DNA from 3 places in the Brevibacillus sp. genome. Region 2 is predicted to be linked to each of the others. Evidence: riboswitches for the same ligand, from Rfam matches in the RefSeq annotation. Region 2 holds a riboswitch; each other region holds the start of a gene.
What was found. A riboswitch is a leader RNA that binds a small molecule or an ion and turns the genes downstream of it on or off. The one in region 2 is predicted to bind cobalamin.
Positions count from the first base shown of each region.

Region 1: another riboswitch for cobalamin. It lies ahead of DEP07_RS14745 (hypothetical protein); the one in region 2 lies ahead of DEP07_RS01100 (ABC transporter substrate-binding protein).
Region 3: another riboswitch for cobalamin. It lies ahead of DEP07_RS14240 (energy-coupling factor ABC transporter permease); the one in region 2 lies ahead of DEP07_RS01100 (ABC transporter substrate-binding protein).

Region 1 covers NZ_DOTK01000047.1:71,748-77,180, reverse strand. The annotation lists gene DEP07_RS14750 (YhgE/Pip domain-containing protein) at 1-2,069, shown strand, start outside; cobalamin riboswitch at 2,194-2,392, shown strand; gene DEP07_RS14745 (hypothetical protein) at 2,546-2,791, shown strand; gene mmgD (citrate synthase) at 2,781-3,890, shown strand; gene DEP07_RS14735 (bifunctional 2-methylcitrate dehydratase/aconitate hydratase) at 3,930-5,360, shown strand; gene prpB (methylisocitrate lyase) at 5,398-5,433, shown strand, end outside.
Region 2 covers NZ_DOTK01000005.1:73,216-78,648, reverse strand. The annotation lists gene DEP07_RS01120 (MerR family transcriptional regulator) at 1-185, shown strand, start outside; gene DEP07_RS01115 (helix-turn-helix domain-containing protein) at 331-888, shown strand; gene DEP07_RS01110 (YbaK/EbsC family protein) at 948-1,433, shown strand; gene DEP07_RS01105 (MBL fold metallo-hydrolase) at 1,532-2,479, shown strand; cobalamin riboswitch at 2,615-2,756, shown strand; gene DEP07_RS01100 (ABC transporter substrate-binding protein) at 2,905-3,888, shown strand; gene DEP07_RS01095 (FecCD family ABC transporter permease) at 3,890-4,927, shown strand; gene DEP07_RS01090 (ABC transporter ATP-binding protein) at 4,933-5,433, shown strand, end outside.
Region 3 covers NZ_DOTK01000045.1:187,307-192,739, reverse strand. The annotation lists gene DEP07_RS14250 (GerAB/ArcD/ProY family transporter) at 1-876, opposite strand, end outside; gene DEP07_RS14245 (quinone-dependent dihydroorotate dehydrogenase) at 1,024-2,115, shown strand; cobalamin riboswitch at 2,267-2,462, shown strand; gene DEP07_RS14240 (energy-coupling factor ABC transporter permease) at 2,611-3,375, shown strand; gene DEP07_RS14235 (energy-coupling factor ABC transporter substrate-binding protein) at 3,372-3,656, shown strand; gene cbiQ (cobalt ECF transporter T component CbiQ) at 3,653-4,444, shown strand; gene DEP07_RS14225 (energy-coupling factor ABC transporter ATP-binding protein) at 4,449-5,303, shown strand; gene DEP07_RS14220 (hypothetical protein) at 5,419-5,433, shown strand, end outside.

The DNA of each region.
Region 1 (5,433 bases), on a different contig from region 2:
AGCTCCCGGAGATTCATGCGGCAGGTCAGAAAGTGTTGGAGATCGAAAAAAAGCTGCCGGACATTCATGAAAAAGCGCAAATCATCCCGGAAGTGGAGAAGCGCATCCCCGAGATTAACCAGGCGGCCGATGCTCTTTTGAAGATTCAGCAAAACTGGCCGCGCATCAACGACGCTGCTTCCGCCGTCATCGCGATGGAAGAAAAGCTGCCGATGATCGATCAGGCGGTCGGGCGCATCGTCGAGCTGGACCAAAACTTCGGCAAAGTGACCAATGCGGTGACTACGGCCACGCAAAAGGCCAGTCAGGCAATTGAGATAGTTTCGGCGGCGCAAAACGCCTTGCCGCGCATCGGAGAATTGGCTGACAAGGGAGTCGATTTTGCCGATCGGCTCAATCAATTTTTCACGGCGCATGACGGCGCTTTTGAAACAATCGCTCCGCTCATCAAGCAAAATCTCATTTTGGCTCAGCAGGCGTCCGATGCGCTTGTGCAACTGACAGACAGGCTGCTGCAAATCAATCCCGAACGGTTGCCTACAGCTGCCGAAGTGCAGGCTGTGTCTGACAAGCTAGGCAAAGCTGCGCGTATCGTCGAACACACCTCTGCGCTGGTCGACAAGCTGAACCGCTACATTCCGGGGCAGCCGCTGACGCCTTTTTCCGAGCGGCTCCATAAGCTGGAAGAGAAAATGCATCGGCAAATCGAGATTCTCGATACGATAGCGAAAGCGTTGGCAGACGGGAAAAAGCCCGCAAGAGACTTGATCGAGAGTCTGAATCAGTTGGCGAAAAACACGAGTGCGGAGCTGGGAGACATCCTGGCGCGCTACGATAGCGAAATCGTTCCGAAAATCGCGGAGGGCATCGAAAAGCTGAAAACAGTCGTGGGCGATTCCGCCGAACTGCTGCAAAAAGCAAAAGACAGGCTGCCGGATATCGAGGCGATTTTGAAAGAGACAAAAGCCGGACTGGAGCTGGGGCTGGCCGAACTGAAACGAATCGAGCAGGAGCTGCCGCAGATTCAGGCGCGGGTCCATGAACTGGCGCAAACGTTGCAAAGCAAGTCCGAAGCGTTTGCCAAAGCGATCCACACGGCAGCGCCGTTCCTCAAGCAGCATTTGCCAGAAATCAAGCAAAAGCTCGACCAGGCGGCTGGCTTCATCCAAAACGATTTGCCGCAAGCCGAGGCGGAGCTGACCAAGCTGGCTGACTTTGTCCGTAACAAGCTGCCGGAGGTGGAGAACGGCGTCCACAGGGTAGCCGAGCTGGTGCGCGATGATCTGCCCAAGCTGGAGAGTGCGATTGCGCAAGCGGCGGACAAGCTGAGAGAGGTCGAGGCGAACAATCACTTTGCCGATCTCGCCAAGCTGCTGCGCGGGGATATCAAGCGAGAGAGCGAGTTTTTGGCAAGTCCGGTGCAGATCAAGGAAAACCGCAAATATCCGATTCCCAACTACGGTTCGGCAATGTCGCCTTTTTACGGAGTATTGTCGCTATGGGTAGGAGCGACCTTGCTGATTTCTTTGCTCAAACCAGACCCGGAGAACCCGGACGGACGCTACAAGCCGTACCAGCTGTACCTTGGCCGTCTGGGCACATTCGTGACAATCGGGCTGTTCCAGGCACTGTGTATTACGCTCGGTGACTTTTACATTTTGGAAGCGTATGTGGCGGACAAAGTTCCGTTTGTCCTTTTCGCGATGCTCGTCAGTATGGTGTTCGTGACGATCACGTATACGCTGTTGTCGGTATTCGGCAATGTCGGCAAGGGTATCGCGATCATTTTCATGGTCTTCCAGTTTTCCAGCTCCGGGGGCACGTTCCCGATCAGCATGACGGCGCCTTTTTTCCAGGCACTCAATCCGTTTATGCCGTTCACCTACGCGATCAGTTTGTTGCGTGAAGGGGTCGGGGGCGTCCTCTGGGAGACGGCGATTCGGGATATTCTCATGCTGTGCGGCTTCATCGGCATCAGTCTGTTTATTGCGCTGGCCTTGAAACGACCGCTGAGCGGGCTGATTCAAAAATCGATGGAAAATGCGAAGAAAACGAAGATCATCGGGTAATCCGCTCGGCCATGATGCCAGCCTGTCAGTAGATGGGCTGGCTTTTTCTATGGCTGAAATATCCAATATTTAGCAAAGAAAAGAATTGTTAATTTTCAAAATAACTGATATATTGAGAGCAAACTTCATACGTGTACAAACAGGTGCAGATAAATTCAACACTTTTATCTGCTTAAAAGGGAAGTTCGGTTCGAATCCGACGCTGTCCCGCAACTGTAATTGGGAGCGATTCGAAGATACCACTGTTTTCGCCAGCCGAAAATGGGAAGGTTCGAAAAGCGATGATCATAAGCCAGGAGACCTGCCTGTTTGAGCGCAACATCAATACCTACGAGGATAGGGGGTGTTAAGTGCGAGATGGATAGGCGTGTTTTTGATTTTCACAATCAGCATGCTTATTTCGGTATTCATTCGCCTCTTAACAACTTCTGCGGAAGTTGTTTTTTTGTGCGGATTTTCAGGAGGGTACGTGACGGATGAGTGATTTTTTGTTTGGAACGGTGGAGTATTTCACCAACGATTTTCAGGCGTGCATTATGAACAACTTGACGATAGAGAACCCGAGCGCGATCAAAGCGCATTACGCGAAATTAAAAGCAGAGGTCATCAGGCGAGCAGAAAATCAGGCAGATCAAGAAAAGCTTTTGCACAATCTCGACAAGGCTTATCAACGTCTAAAGGTCAACTTAATCGGGGCGGAGGATGAAGAGAATGGGAGCTGAAGAAAAGTTTTTTCCAGGTCTGGAAGGTGTAGTCGCTGCGGAAACGAGCATTTCCTTTTTGGATACGAAGCAAGGGGAAATCGTCATCAAAGGGTACGATTTGATCGAGCTGTCCAAAGCGCATCGTTACTTGGATATCGTCCATCTTTTGCTGGAAGAATCGTTGCCGAACGAACAGCAAAAGCGCGAAGTGGAAGAAAAGCTGAAAGCCGAGTACGACATACCGAACCAAGTATTCGACATGCTCAAGCTGCTGCCGGAAAAAACGCATCCGATGGACGGCTTGCGCACCGGGCTTTCTGCGCTTGCCGGATACGACAGCCAACTGGACAACTGCACGGCGCAAGCCAACAAGGAGCGGGCTTACAAGCTGCTGGGCAAAGTGCCGAACATCGTCGCCAACAGCTACCGCGTGATTCAAAAGGAAGCGCTGATCGCGCCGCTGCCGGAGCTGTCGTACAGTGCGAATTTCCTGTACATGATCACGGGCAAAATCCCGTCCGACTTTGAAGAAGCCATCTTCGACCGTTCGCTTGTTTTGTACAGCGAGCATGAGATGCCTAATTCGACGTTTACGGCACGCGTCATTGCCTCGACGATGTCGGATTTGTACGGGGCGTTGACCGGGGCGGTCGCTTCCTTGAAAGGGAACTTGCACGGCGGCGCGAACGAAGCGGTGATGCACATGCTGCTTGAGGCAGGCTCGGTCAAGGAGTTTGAAGCTTTGCTGGAGTCCAAGCTGGCCAACAAGGCGCGGATCATGGGCTTCGGGCACCGCGTGTACATGAAAAAGATCGACCCGCGCGCACTGATGATGAAGGACGCCCTGAAGCAATTGTGTGATGCAAAAGGCGACGACTTGCTGTACCAGATGTGCGAGGCAGGCGAAAAAATCATGGAGCGCGAGAAGGGCATTTACCCGAATCTCGACTACTATGCCGCTCCGGTTTACTGGATGCTGGGGATTCCGATTCCGCTGTACACACCGATCTTTTTCAGCGCAAGAACAGTGGGGCTGTGCGCACACGTCATCGAGCAGCATAGCCACAACCGCCTTTTCCGTCCACGGGTCAACTACATCGGCCAACGCCACGCCTAAATCCAATCCAAGCAGAAAGGAATGAGTCGCTTGTTGAAAATGAATGATCGCACCAAAACAGACCAGTTGCTGGAGGAGATCGCAGACTATGTGCTGACGAAGGAGATTACGAGCGAGGAGGCGTTCCAGACCGCGCGCTACGTACTGTTGGACACGCTCGGATGCGGCATTTTGGCCTTGTCCTATCCCGAGTGCACGAAGCTTTTGGGGCCTATCGTCCCGGGCACAGTCGTTCCGAACGGCAGCCGTGTTCCCGGCACAGCGTATGTGCTTGATCCTGTGCGCGGAGCGTTCAACATCGGATGCATGATTCGCTGGCTCGACTACAACGATACGTGGCTGGCAGCCGAGTGGGGACATCCGTCCGACAACCTGGGAGGCATTTTGGCTGTAGCCGACTATGTGAGCCGTGTGCGCCTGGCAGAAGGAAAAGAACCGCTCGTCGTGCGCGATGTTTTGGAAATGATGGTGAAGGCGCACGAGATTCAGGGAGTGCTCGCGCTGGAAAACAGCTTGAACCGCGTGGGGCTTGATCACGTCCTGTTCGTCAAAATCGCCACGACTGCGGTCGTGACGAAGCTGCTGGGCGGGGGCCGGGAAGAGATCATTAACGCCTTGTCCAACGCATGGATCGACAATTCCAGCCTGCGCACTTATCGCCACGCGCCGAATACGGGATCGCGCAAGTCATGGGCTGCGGGAGACGCGACCAGCCGGGGCGTGCATCTGGCACTGATGGCGCTAAAAGGAGAAATGGGCTACCCGTCCGCACTGTCTGCGCCAGGCTGGGGATTCCAGGACGTTTTGTTCAACAAAAAAGAACTGAAGCTCGCTCGACCGCTCGACTCCTACGTGATGGAGCACGTGCTGTTCAAAGTATCGTATCCGGCAGAGTTCCACGCCCAAACCGCAGCAGAGTGCGCCGTAACGCTGCACCCGCAAGTCATCGACCGACTGGAAGAGATTGATTCCATCACGATTACGACTCATGAATCGGCTATCCGGATTATCGACAAGGTCGGCCCGCTGCACAATCCGGCTGACCGTGACCACTGCCTGCAATACATTACCGCCATTGCTCTGCTCAAAGGAACGATTACAGCGGAGCATTACGAAGACGAAACCGCCAGCGACTCGAGAATAGACAGTCTGCGCGCGAAAATGAAGGTGATCGAGAACAAGCAGTACACGTACGATTACCTCGATCCGAACAAGCGCTCAATCGCAAATGCGCTACAGATTCACTTCAAGGATGGAACGAAGACGGAGAACGTCGAGTGCGAATATCCGCTCGGACACCGTTTCCGCCGTCAGGAAGCGATTCCGAAGATCGAGGAAAAGTTTTCGGATACATTGCGTACCCATTTCCCAGCCGGGCAGCAGCGCAAAATCGAGCAAGTCTGCTTTGACCACGAGCAATTGGGGCAGATGCGCGTGAACGAGTTTATGAATCTGTTTTTGATCGGATAAGGAGGCGTTTGGCTTGGCGTGGATCGTGGATCAACCTATGACGCAAAAGGAGCTGGCCGAACGACTGCGCTCG
Region 2 (5,433 bases):
AGCAGGCAGCCGATTTGCATCGCCAGTGGCTCAGCTTTTACTGGGACAGCTACAGCAAGGAGGCGCACGCAGGCGTGGCTCAGATGTATGTCGATGATCCGAGATTTACGGCTTACTACGACAAGGAGCAGCCTGGCCTGGCAGCATTCCTGCGCGACGCTGTCGTCATTTACACACAAGCCTAATGACTAGCGAAAAACTTCCCCTGAACCGCGCATGCTTTTGGCGGTTCGGGGGAGTTTTTTTGTTTGGGCGCTATTTTTCTTTGTGTTTGTTATGTTATATAATTGTTCATCATCTGATACAAAATGCAAAGAGAGGAGCACTCTGGTGGAATCAATACAGACGATCATTGGAGCAAACTTGGAGACGATTCGCAAAAAGCGGGGCTTGAGCCTCGATAAAGTAGCGGAGCTGACGGGCGTAAGCAAAGGCATGCTGCACCAGATTGAGCGCGGCGATTCCCAGCCGACGGTGACGACCTTGTGGAAAATGGCAACAGGTCTGCAAGTGTCGTTCTCATCGCTGTTGAAGGCGCCGGACAGTGCCGTTTCTTTTGTGTCAATCGCAGACGTGTCGCCCATCATCGAAGACAACGGCTTGTGCCGGGCGTATTTGCAGTTTCCTTTTGATCCGATGACCAAGCTGGAAATGTTTCGCATCGAGCTTGACCCGGAGGCAAGCTACTCGTCGGCTCCACACAATGAAGGCGTCTACGAGTACATTACCGTCAGCGCGGGCGAGTTTTGCCTGAAAATCAAGGACGAGCTGTTTCGCATGTCGGAAGGAGACGGCATCCGTTTTGCCGGAAACGTTCCCCATATGTACAGCAATGAAGGCGAAAAGCAAGCCGTCATTCAGGTCGTGATGTATTACGCAGAGCCTTAGCTATAACCATACCTGTCGTTCATTTAACGAAAACGTGTAAAAGGAAAGGAGCAAAACTGATGCAGCGATTAAAAGAAAGCGCGCAGAAAGTGCAAGCGAGATTGCAACAATTGGGGTATGACAATCAGGTGGTCGAACTGCCGGACAGCACCCGCACAGCAGCGGAGGCAGCGCAAGCGATCGGATGCGAGGTCGCGCAAATTGCCAAGTCGATCATTTTTCGCCGGAAGACGACGGACAAGCCTGTTCTGGTCGTGGCAAGCGGCACAAACCGGATCGACGAAAAGCTGCTCGCGCAATGGATGCAGGAGAAGCCGGGAAAAGCAGATGCCGATTTTGTGCGCGAAAAAACCGGATTTGTCATCGGCGGTGTCTCGCCCGTCGGACATCTGGAACCGATTGAGACGTGGATTGATGAGGATTTGCTTCGCTTCGAAGTCATCTGGACGGCTGCCGGGCATCCGAACGCTGTTTTTTCGCTGACGCCAAAGCAACTGGTACAAATGACGAATGGCGAAGTAGCGCGCATCGCTTCCCGCCCGTAACCAGCCAAGAAACGGCAAAGCCCTCTCGAATCCGGGCACGATCAATGGTAAAGTGGAAATATTCACACGATATCAAGTTGGCAGGGGGAGAAAAATCGATGCAACCTACTGAACCGATTTCCTTGGGACACCGCATCCATCTGATTGACGGCTTTGACATGGGATGGGCGGAGCGGACGGGAACGTATGTAATAGCAGAGGAACAATTGACGCTTGTCGAGACAGGGCCAAGCCCGTCCGTGCCGTACATTGTGGCAGGATTGCACAAGCTCGGCTTTTCGCCGGAGCAAGTCAAATACATCATCGTGACGCACATTCATCTGGATCACGCGGGCGGGGCAGGCTTGTTTTTGCGCGAATGCCCGCAGGCCAAAATCGTGGTGCATCCAAAAGGAGCGCGCCATCTGGTGGACCCGAGCCGCTTGATTGCGGGAGCGAAAGCCGTTTACCAGGACGATTTCAACCGCCTGTTCGATCCGATTGTGGCGATTCCCGAGGAGCGAATCTTGGTGCGAAAAGACGGAGACACCTTGCCGATCGGGCCGAACTGTGTCCTTGAATTTTTGGATTCGCCCGGCCATGCGAACCATCATTTCAGCATTTACGATCCGGTTAGCCGCGGCATGTTCACAGGTGATACAGCGGGCGTTTTTTATCCGCAACTCCAAAAAGACGGATTGCATTTCGTTTTGCCGTCCACGTCTCCAAACCAGTTCGATCCGCAGGCGATGCTTGCGTCTATCGAGCGTTTTCGCAAGCGCGAACTCCAGCGTATCTACTTCGGGCATTTTGGCATGACGGAAGAAGTGGAGGACGTCTATCGGCAAGTGGCAGAGTGGCTTCCCGTATTCGTGGCAGAAGGCGAGGCGGCCGTTTCCGCCGGGCTTGGCACGGAGCAATTGGGGGACAGGCTGTTCGCTCTTGTCAGCCAGCATCTGCAAGCGCGCGGCATTGCCGAGCAGCATGAAGTGATGAACGTCCTGCGACTGGATTTGCAGGTGTGCGCGATGGGAATTATCGATTACTTGCACAAGCGCAAGCAGTAATTTTCGTCGGTTAGGCAAAAGGCTGCTGCAGGTTGACGGGCAGCCTGGACCTGCGTTTTGCTGCAAAATGACGCATTCTTTTTTTGGCCAAGGAATGCTATGATGGTGGGTGAGTCTTAGCTTGCAGGTACAAACAACTGAATACAGCAAGCAGGTGCCTCGTCTGTCATGGACGAGGTGAAAAGGGAAGCCGGTGCAAATCCGGCGCGGTCCCGCCACTGTAAAGCGGCTGTCGCAAGCCGCAAGCCAGGAGACCTGCCTGTTTGCATGATGTGCCTGCGCCTTCGCGGAAAGGTTCGGCCCGTTCAGGACTTTTTGGCGTGACCAGATCGTCCTGGCAAGTCGACCCTTTTGTTTCCCGCTGGAAGCGAAGGGGTTTTTCTATGCTAAGAATCAACCAGTTGCCCAGAAAGGAAGTTATACATATGAAACGTTCGTGGAAACTGCTCATGCCCCTGGTCATTGCTGCAAGCTTGGTCGGCTGCACAGGCAATGGCAACACGCAAACAGCCCCTGCTCCAAAGACAGAGGCGCCACAGACAACACCACAGGAAACAACGGCCAAAGCCACTGTCTACCCGCTGACGGTCAAAGATTCGACGGGAAAAGAAGTGACCTTGCAAAAAGAGCCGCAGCGGATTGTCTCCACCTCTCCAGGTGAAACGGAGATTTTGTTCGCACTCGGCCTGAACGACCGGATCGTCGGGGTGTCCGACTACGACGATTATCCGGCAGAAGCTGCCACGAAGCCGAAAGTGGGCGGTGTCGTCAAGCCGAGCGAAGAGGCGATTCTCGCCCAGTCGCCTGATCTGGTCATCGGCGGAATCTCGATGGATGAGCCTGTCGCTGCGAAGCTGAAAACGTTAGGCATGCCTGTTTACGTGACTCACCCGCAAAAAATGGATGAGATATTTGACAACATTTTGGCGATGGGTGTCATTACAAACAGACAGGAGCAGGCGGAAAAAGTAGTCGCAAGCATGAAGCAGGACATCGCGCGCGTGCAGGAAGCGGTCAAAGCGGTGAAGCCGGAAGACAAGAAAAAAGTGTACCTGGAGTTTTCGCCGGGCTGGACGGTGGGCAAAGGGGAATTTCTGGATGAGCTGATCTCACTGGCAGGCGCGACAAACATTGCCGCTGATACCCAAGGGTGGAACCCGATCAGCGAAGAAAAGATTTTAAAAAGCGATCCTGACGTCATTTTGTATGCAAAAGGCATTACGGACGACAAGACAGGGAAAAAGCTGGAGGACATCATTGCGAACCGCAACGGCTGGGACAAGATGAAGGCGATCCGCGACAAGCAGATTTTCGGGATGGAGCAAAATTTGCTTTCGCGCCCGGGACCGCGGATTACCCAAGGTTTGATCGAGGTAGCCAAAGCGATTTACCCTGATCTGGTGAAATAAAATGAAGAAGCAGTTGCTTTTATGGGGAGGAGCCAGCAGTCTGATCCTGCTGGCATCGGCGGTAGTCAGCATTTCGATGGGAGCGGCATCGCTTCCGCTTTCGCAAGTATGGCTGATCTTGTTGCATCAGCTCCCCGGCATGTCGGACTTGGTTGCCGTGACATGGCCGGATTCGTCCGAGCAAATCGTGATGAAAGTGCGTTTTCCCCGCGTCATCCTGGCGATCCTGGTAGGGGCTTGCCTGTCGCTTGCGGGCGCCGGATTTCAAGGGGTGCTGCGCAATCCGCTCGCAGACCCGTTTACGATGGGAGTGGCATCCGGAGCTGCTGTCGGTGCCGCTTTTCTGATCCTGTTTGGCTTGCAATTCGCTTTTCTCGGGGAATGGAGCACGCCTGTGGTCGCCTTTTTGACGGGGCTGTGCAGTCTGTGGATTGTACTGTCGCTGGCGAAGACGCAGGGCAAGCTGCAAACAGAGACGCTCATTTTATCCGGGGTCGTCATTCAGGCGTTTCTCGGTTCGCTCGTCTCTTTTATGGTGTCCTTGTCGAACCAGACGGTGAACGAAATCGTCTTTTGGCTGATGGGCAGCTTGTCGTTTCGCGGCTGGGCTTTTACGTATGTGCTGATTCCGTATGTGCTGATCGGCGTAATCGTGCTGGTTGGCTATGCCCGCTCCTTGAACCTGTTTGCCCTGGGTGAGCGTCAGGCGGCGCATCTGGGCGTCAATGTCGACAAGACGAAGCTCATTATTTTGCTCGTATCGACTTTGTTGACGGCGGCAGCGGTTTCGATCTCAGGGATCATCGGCTTCGTTGGCCTCGTCGTACCGCATCTGGTGCGGATGCTGGTCGGGCCGGATCATCGCATCCTGCTGCCGATGTCGGCGATTGGCGGCGGCATCTACGTCCTGTGGGCGGATACGCTGGCGCGGATGCTGCTCGTTCCTACGGAAATCCCGCTCGGCGTCGTGACCGCGTTTTTGGGAGCGCCGTTTTTCGCCTATTTGTTGAAGCAAAACAAACGAACCGGAAGGAGGTAGCTACGATGATCCACGTACGAGGTTTGCAAAAAGCTTACCAGGATGTATCGGTTTTAACAGAAATCGATTTTGACGTGAAGCGGGGCGAGTTTTTCGGCATCATCGGTCCGAATGGCAGCGGCAAATCGACGCTGCTGAAAATGATCTCCAGCGTCATTGCCCCTGATGCGGGAGAGATTACGCTCGCTGACAAGCCGCTTGCCCGCTATACGCGCAAAGAGCTGGCTCGTGTTCTCGCCGTACTGGAACAGGAAGGGCTGCCTCCTGTCGGTTTCCGTGTCCGCGAAGTGCTGGAGATGGGACGCTTCCCTTATCAAAACTGGCTCGGTGAGGAAAAGGATGACGTCACGCCGCTGATCGAGGAAATCATGCAGCTGCTGGGGCTTGTGCCGCTGGCGGAGCGCACGCTGGATCAGCTGAGCGGCGGGGAGAAGCAGCGCGTGGCTTTGGGCAAGGCGCTCGTGCAAAAACCGCAACTGCTGCTGCTGGACGAACCGACTACGTAC
Region 3 (5,433 bases), on a different contig from region 2:
CAGCTCCCCGAGCAGCAGCAAGCAAAGCGTAATGCGGATAAACGACCCGGACAGCCACTGGAAAATCGAGAAAAACTCCATGTTCTCGATGTCTTTGCCGATCGTCAAAAGCCGCCATTGCTCAAAGGCGGGAAACCGCTGGCGCGTCGATTCCACAGGCCCGAACTCGGCGATGGCTCCTGTAAGCGGACTGAGGGTCAGTACCAGGACGATCGCGATCATGATGATATAGTGGACGGCGCGAAGCGGTTTGCGAATGTGGTGTTGCAGCAAAAGCAACAGGAACAGCTCGGTAAATCCTCCTCCTACAAACACCATGGCGTGCAGGGTGGGCATAAGCCCGTTCTGGAACAGCGGCAAAAGCTGGGTATAATCTTTTTTGGGAATGTTGCCAAACGCGACGAACATGCCCAATAACGAAACGGCAGGCAGCAGGATGCCGGAAGTAATGCCGACAGAAGCTATGCCGCCGTAAGAGGCGAACACGCACAAAATGATCAGGGCAAGCGCTGTCACCCATTCCGGTGTCTGCGGCAAATAGTTGACGGTAGTCCATGTTTGCGTATCGATTAAATTGACGAGGGCCATCAAGTACAGGCAAAGGATGATCGGGGCGAGGAGTAGATGCCGGACGGTTTTTCCTGATCGCAAAAGAAGCCACTGGGACAGCGACATCTGTCTGATCCGTCTATTGATGAAAAACAGGGCGTATGCCCAAACGGCAAAGGGGATGGCGCCAATAATGACGCTCAGCCAGGCATCGCGCCCAGCTTTGCTGAGCAGCAGAGGAATAAGGGTAACATGGTTGGTTATTCCGATTGAGAGCATCATGACCATGATCGCTTGGCCAATCCCGATTTTTCCGTCTGCTTTCATGAAACATACGTCCCCTTTTAAATCGCTGGTTTTGTTATAGTTTGTCTGCTCGACTGGAAATATGTATCGCGTATAAAGGTTAGCCCACGAGAAACAAAGTGTGGTATTCTACAATGAGGTAAAAATGGAGTAAGGAGTGCAGCCGGGATGTATAAGCTCATAAGAAAATATCTGTTCCAGATGGATACGGAAGAGATTCATGAAAAAACGGTTGGTGCCTTGAAGCTGATGGAAGATTCTGCTCCGGGAAAAAGCTTGCTCAGAATGATGTTCCAGTTGAAGGACGAGCGTCTGGCGACAAAGCTGTGGGGAATGACTTTTCCCAATCCGGTAGGACTCGCCGCCGGTTTTGACAAAAATGCCGAAGTATATCATGCGCTCGGTGCGCTCGGGTTCGGCTTTGTGGAAATCGGGACTTTGACGCCGCAGGGACAGCCTGGCAATCCGAGGCCCCGCTTGTTCCGTTTGCCTGAACACGAAGCAGTGATCAACCGAATGGGCTTCAACAACCACGGTGCGTATTTGGCTTCGCAGCATCTGGTAGATTACGCTTATTCCGATGTTCCGATCGGGATCAATATTGGCAAAAACAAAGTCACTCCTAATGAGGAAGCGGCTTCTGACTATATCAAGTGTCTGGACATGCTCTATGCGTACGGCCATTATTTCGTCATTAACATCAGCTCGCCGAACACGCCGAATTTGCGCGACTTGCAGGAGACAGAAAGCATGCGCCAGCTGGTGCGGGCGATACGCGAGAAAGCGGCTGAGCTGGAAGCGCGCGGCATTCAGAAAAAACCGATTTTGCTCAAAGTAGCTCCAGACATGTCTGACGAGCATATGCGCGATGTCGTGCAAGGGGCTGTGGCGGAAGGCATTTCCGGGATTATTGCCACCAATACGACACTGTCGCGGGAAGCTGTTCAAGGGCATCGGTACGCCGAGGAAGCGGGCGGTTTGAGCGGAAAGCCGCTGACAGAGCGATCGACAGCGTGGGTGAAAGAGATTTATCAGGAAGTCGGAGGCAAAGTGCCGATTATCGGTGTCGGAGGCATTTTTACCGGAGAAGACGCCTATCAGAAAATACGCGCGGGCGCCAGCCTGGTTCAGGTTTATACTGGCATGATTTATCAAGGGCCTGGCATTTCGAAGCAGATCAACAAGCAATTGCTCAAGCTGATGCAGCGGGACGGCTTTTCCCACATCAGCGAAGCGGTTGGCGTGGACGCGAAAGCGTAGAATCAAAAACGTAGAACCAAAAACAAGGCTCGTGCAGTCAATGACATTCGCCAAAAGGTCATCGGTTGCAGGAGCCTTTTGATAATAAGCTTTACGCTGGATTGGGCGATTGAGTATAATAATGTAGGACAAGCAAGAACTGTCAAACAATTGGATATTGTCGGCAATAGGTGCCTTTGTGTGCATAAGCACGAAGGGTAACAGGGAATCGGGTGAAAGTCCCGAGCGGTCCCGCCACTGTAATCAGGGAGTTCTCTTTGATGAAGTTCCACTCATATTCATATGGGGAAGGACAAAGAGCGCATCGATCTGAAAGCCAGGAGACCTACCTACTTGCCACACCCTGGAGACCTTCGCGGAAAGGAGCGGTGAATACGGAGCAATTGGACAGAAGTTCATGTCTATTGTTTTGTGCGCATACCTCGTCTGCTATCGGATGGGGCTTTTTTGATTGGAAAAAACGGTAAAAAGAACAGCAAAGGAGGAGAAGTTGCCTTGAATCGATCACGCTTTGTCTCGACCTGTTTATTGATTGCGGGCTTTGTTCTTTATTTTCTCGTAAATGAACCGCAAACTTCTTACGCGATGCACATTATGGAAGGGTATTTGCCGCTGTCGTGGGCGTTGTTCTGGTGGGTAGTATTTATTCCGTTCTTCATTCTTGGCATTCGTTCGTTAAACAAAATCGTCAAAGAACACCCGCAAATGAAGCTGCTTATTGGCGTATCAGGTGCCTTTGCTTTCGTGCTGTCTGCTTTGAAAATTCCTTCGGTGACGGGAAGCAGCTCCCATCCTACCGGAACAGGACTTGGGGCGATCATGTTCGGCCCGTGGGTGATGTCTGTGCTGGGCAGTCTGGTGCTGTTGTTCCAAGCCTTGCTGTTGGCGCATGGCGGATTGACCACGCTTGGCGCCAACGCCGTTTCGATGGCGGTTGTCGGGCCGATGGTGGCTTACGGGGTGTACCGCCTGATTGTCCGTGCCAACGGAGGACAACGTTTGGCTGTCTTCGCTGCGGCAGCTCTTGCTGACCTGGCGACTTATGTAGTGACATCTGTTCAGTTGGCGCTGGCTTTTCCGGCTGAGTCTGGCGGGGTATTGGCTTCTTTCGCCAAGTTCGCTGGCATTTTTGCCATCACACAAATTACGTTGGCGATCAGCGAGGGGCTTCTGACCGTGCTCGTCTGGAACTGGCTTCAATCTTACAATGCAAAAGAGCTGGCGGAGCTGCGCTTGCTGAAACGGGAGGAATCGCTGTGAAAAAAGGAATGAACTGGCTGCTGCTCCTGGGTGTCGTCGTGCTTGCGATCGTGCCGTTGCTTTTGGTGCAGGACTCGGAGTTCGGCGGAGCGGACGGAGCGGCAGAGGAAGCGATCAAGGAGATTGCCCCTGCGTACGAGCCGTGGTTCCAGCCGCTGCTTGAACCGCCAGGAGGCGAGACGGAGAGCTTGCTGTTTGCCGTGCAAGCGGCATTGGGAGCGGGCATTGTCGGCTATGCGATGGGCTTGTACAAAGGTCGGCTGGATAAAAACAAAAAATGAACTGGCAGCAGCTTGACTCTCTTTCGTATCAAAACCGTCTGAGATTTTTGCCGCCGGAACACAAGCTTCTGTTTGCGAGCGCGTTGATTTTGCTCGTTTTGACAGGACATGAGTGGTTGCAAATGGCGATTTGCATTTGGATGGGAGTATGGGTGATCGGATATGCCCGTATTCCCGTCCGTTTCTATTTCGGATTTCTTCTTTTGTCTCTCTCGTTCTTTGTTTTGGGTTTGCCTGCACTTCTGTTGGAAGCGACAAGGGCGGAGACAGCTCCTGTGACTCAGATGGCAGTGGCGTGGCATGTCGGCCCTTATTTGATTTACGTTCCAGCGAGCGCCATCAGCAAGGTGTGGGTGCTGTTTTGGCGAACGATGGCCAGCCTTGCCTGCTTTTCCTTTATTTTGTTTACGGTGCCGTTTGCCGAGATTTTGCAGGTGTTGCGCAAGCTGCGGCTTCCGGTCATCGTTACGGATTTGCTGATGATTATGTACCGCTTTATTTTCGTGTTGCTCGGCGTCTCCCATCAGTTGTGGATTGCTCAGCGCTCGCGTGGCGGGCACCGGGGATTTCGCGCGACGATGCGCGACATCGGCGGTCTGGCTGCCCAGCTGTTCGTCAGGGCGATGCGCAAATACGATGCGTTGTACAAAGGGATGGCAGCCAGAGGCTTCGGGGAAAGCTTGCAGGTGCTTTCTTTGCATAGTCATTCCCGCTCCAGACGATATGAATGGGAGTCGATAGCAGGCTGTGTTCTGCTGATTTTGCTGGAGTGGTGGACAGGGGGATAATGCTTTGACATCATGGCTGTTGGAATTTGCTGACGTGCACTACGCCTATCCGGGTGGCCGCGGCCCTGTGCTGCGCGGACTGTCCCTGGGCATTCCAGAAGGGAAAAAATGCGCGCTGCTCGGACGAAACGGTTGCGGCAAATCTACTTTGTTTTTGCACGGGAACGGGATCATCCAGCCGCAGCAAGGGCAAGTGAGCTGGAAAGGGACGCCGCTCAGCTACAAACGCGCTGCCTTGCAGGAGATGACGCAAAAAGTCGGTCTTGTCTTCCAGGACCCGGAGCACCAACTGATCGCCAGTACCGTAGCGGAGGATGTATCCTACGGGCTGTGCAACCGGAACCTGCCGGCGGACGTGATTCGCCAAAAGGTACAGGCGATTCTTCAGGCGTTCGGGATGACTGAGCTTGCTGACGTGCCGATTCATCACCTGAGCCTGGGGCAAAAGCGTCGACTGGCTTTGGCCGGGGTCATGGTGCTGGAACCGGAGCTGTTGCTTTTGGATGAGCCTACGGCGTATCTCGACCGCTATCAGACGCGAAATCTTTTGCGCGAGCTTGATGCGATTCACCAAAACGGGACGACGGTGCTAATGGCGACGCATGATATGGATATCGCGTTTGAGTGGGCGGAATGGATTTGCGTGATGGACGCGGGCAAACTCGTATTTGCCGGAGAGCCGCAAGAGGCATTGGCACAAAGGGAGCTGCTGGAAAGCCTGCATCTCGGCATGCCGCTCATCGCTGACGTGTGGGAAGCTTTGCCGCAGGAATGGCGACAAGAAGCTGGAGAGCGCGTCCCTTGTTCGCTGGAGGAATTGAAAAAGCGTCTGCTGACTGGACAGGTTGCTGTCCGTTAGCGACGGAGAAGCGGTCGCGCTGGCGGCCGTTTTTTGTTGTGCGCGATTTCTTGACGCATGGCAAGAACAATCCAAGGGTATTCTATCCGTAAAATTCCTTTTGGAGGTATCCCTGATGGAGCACGATTCG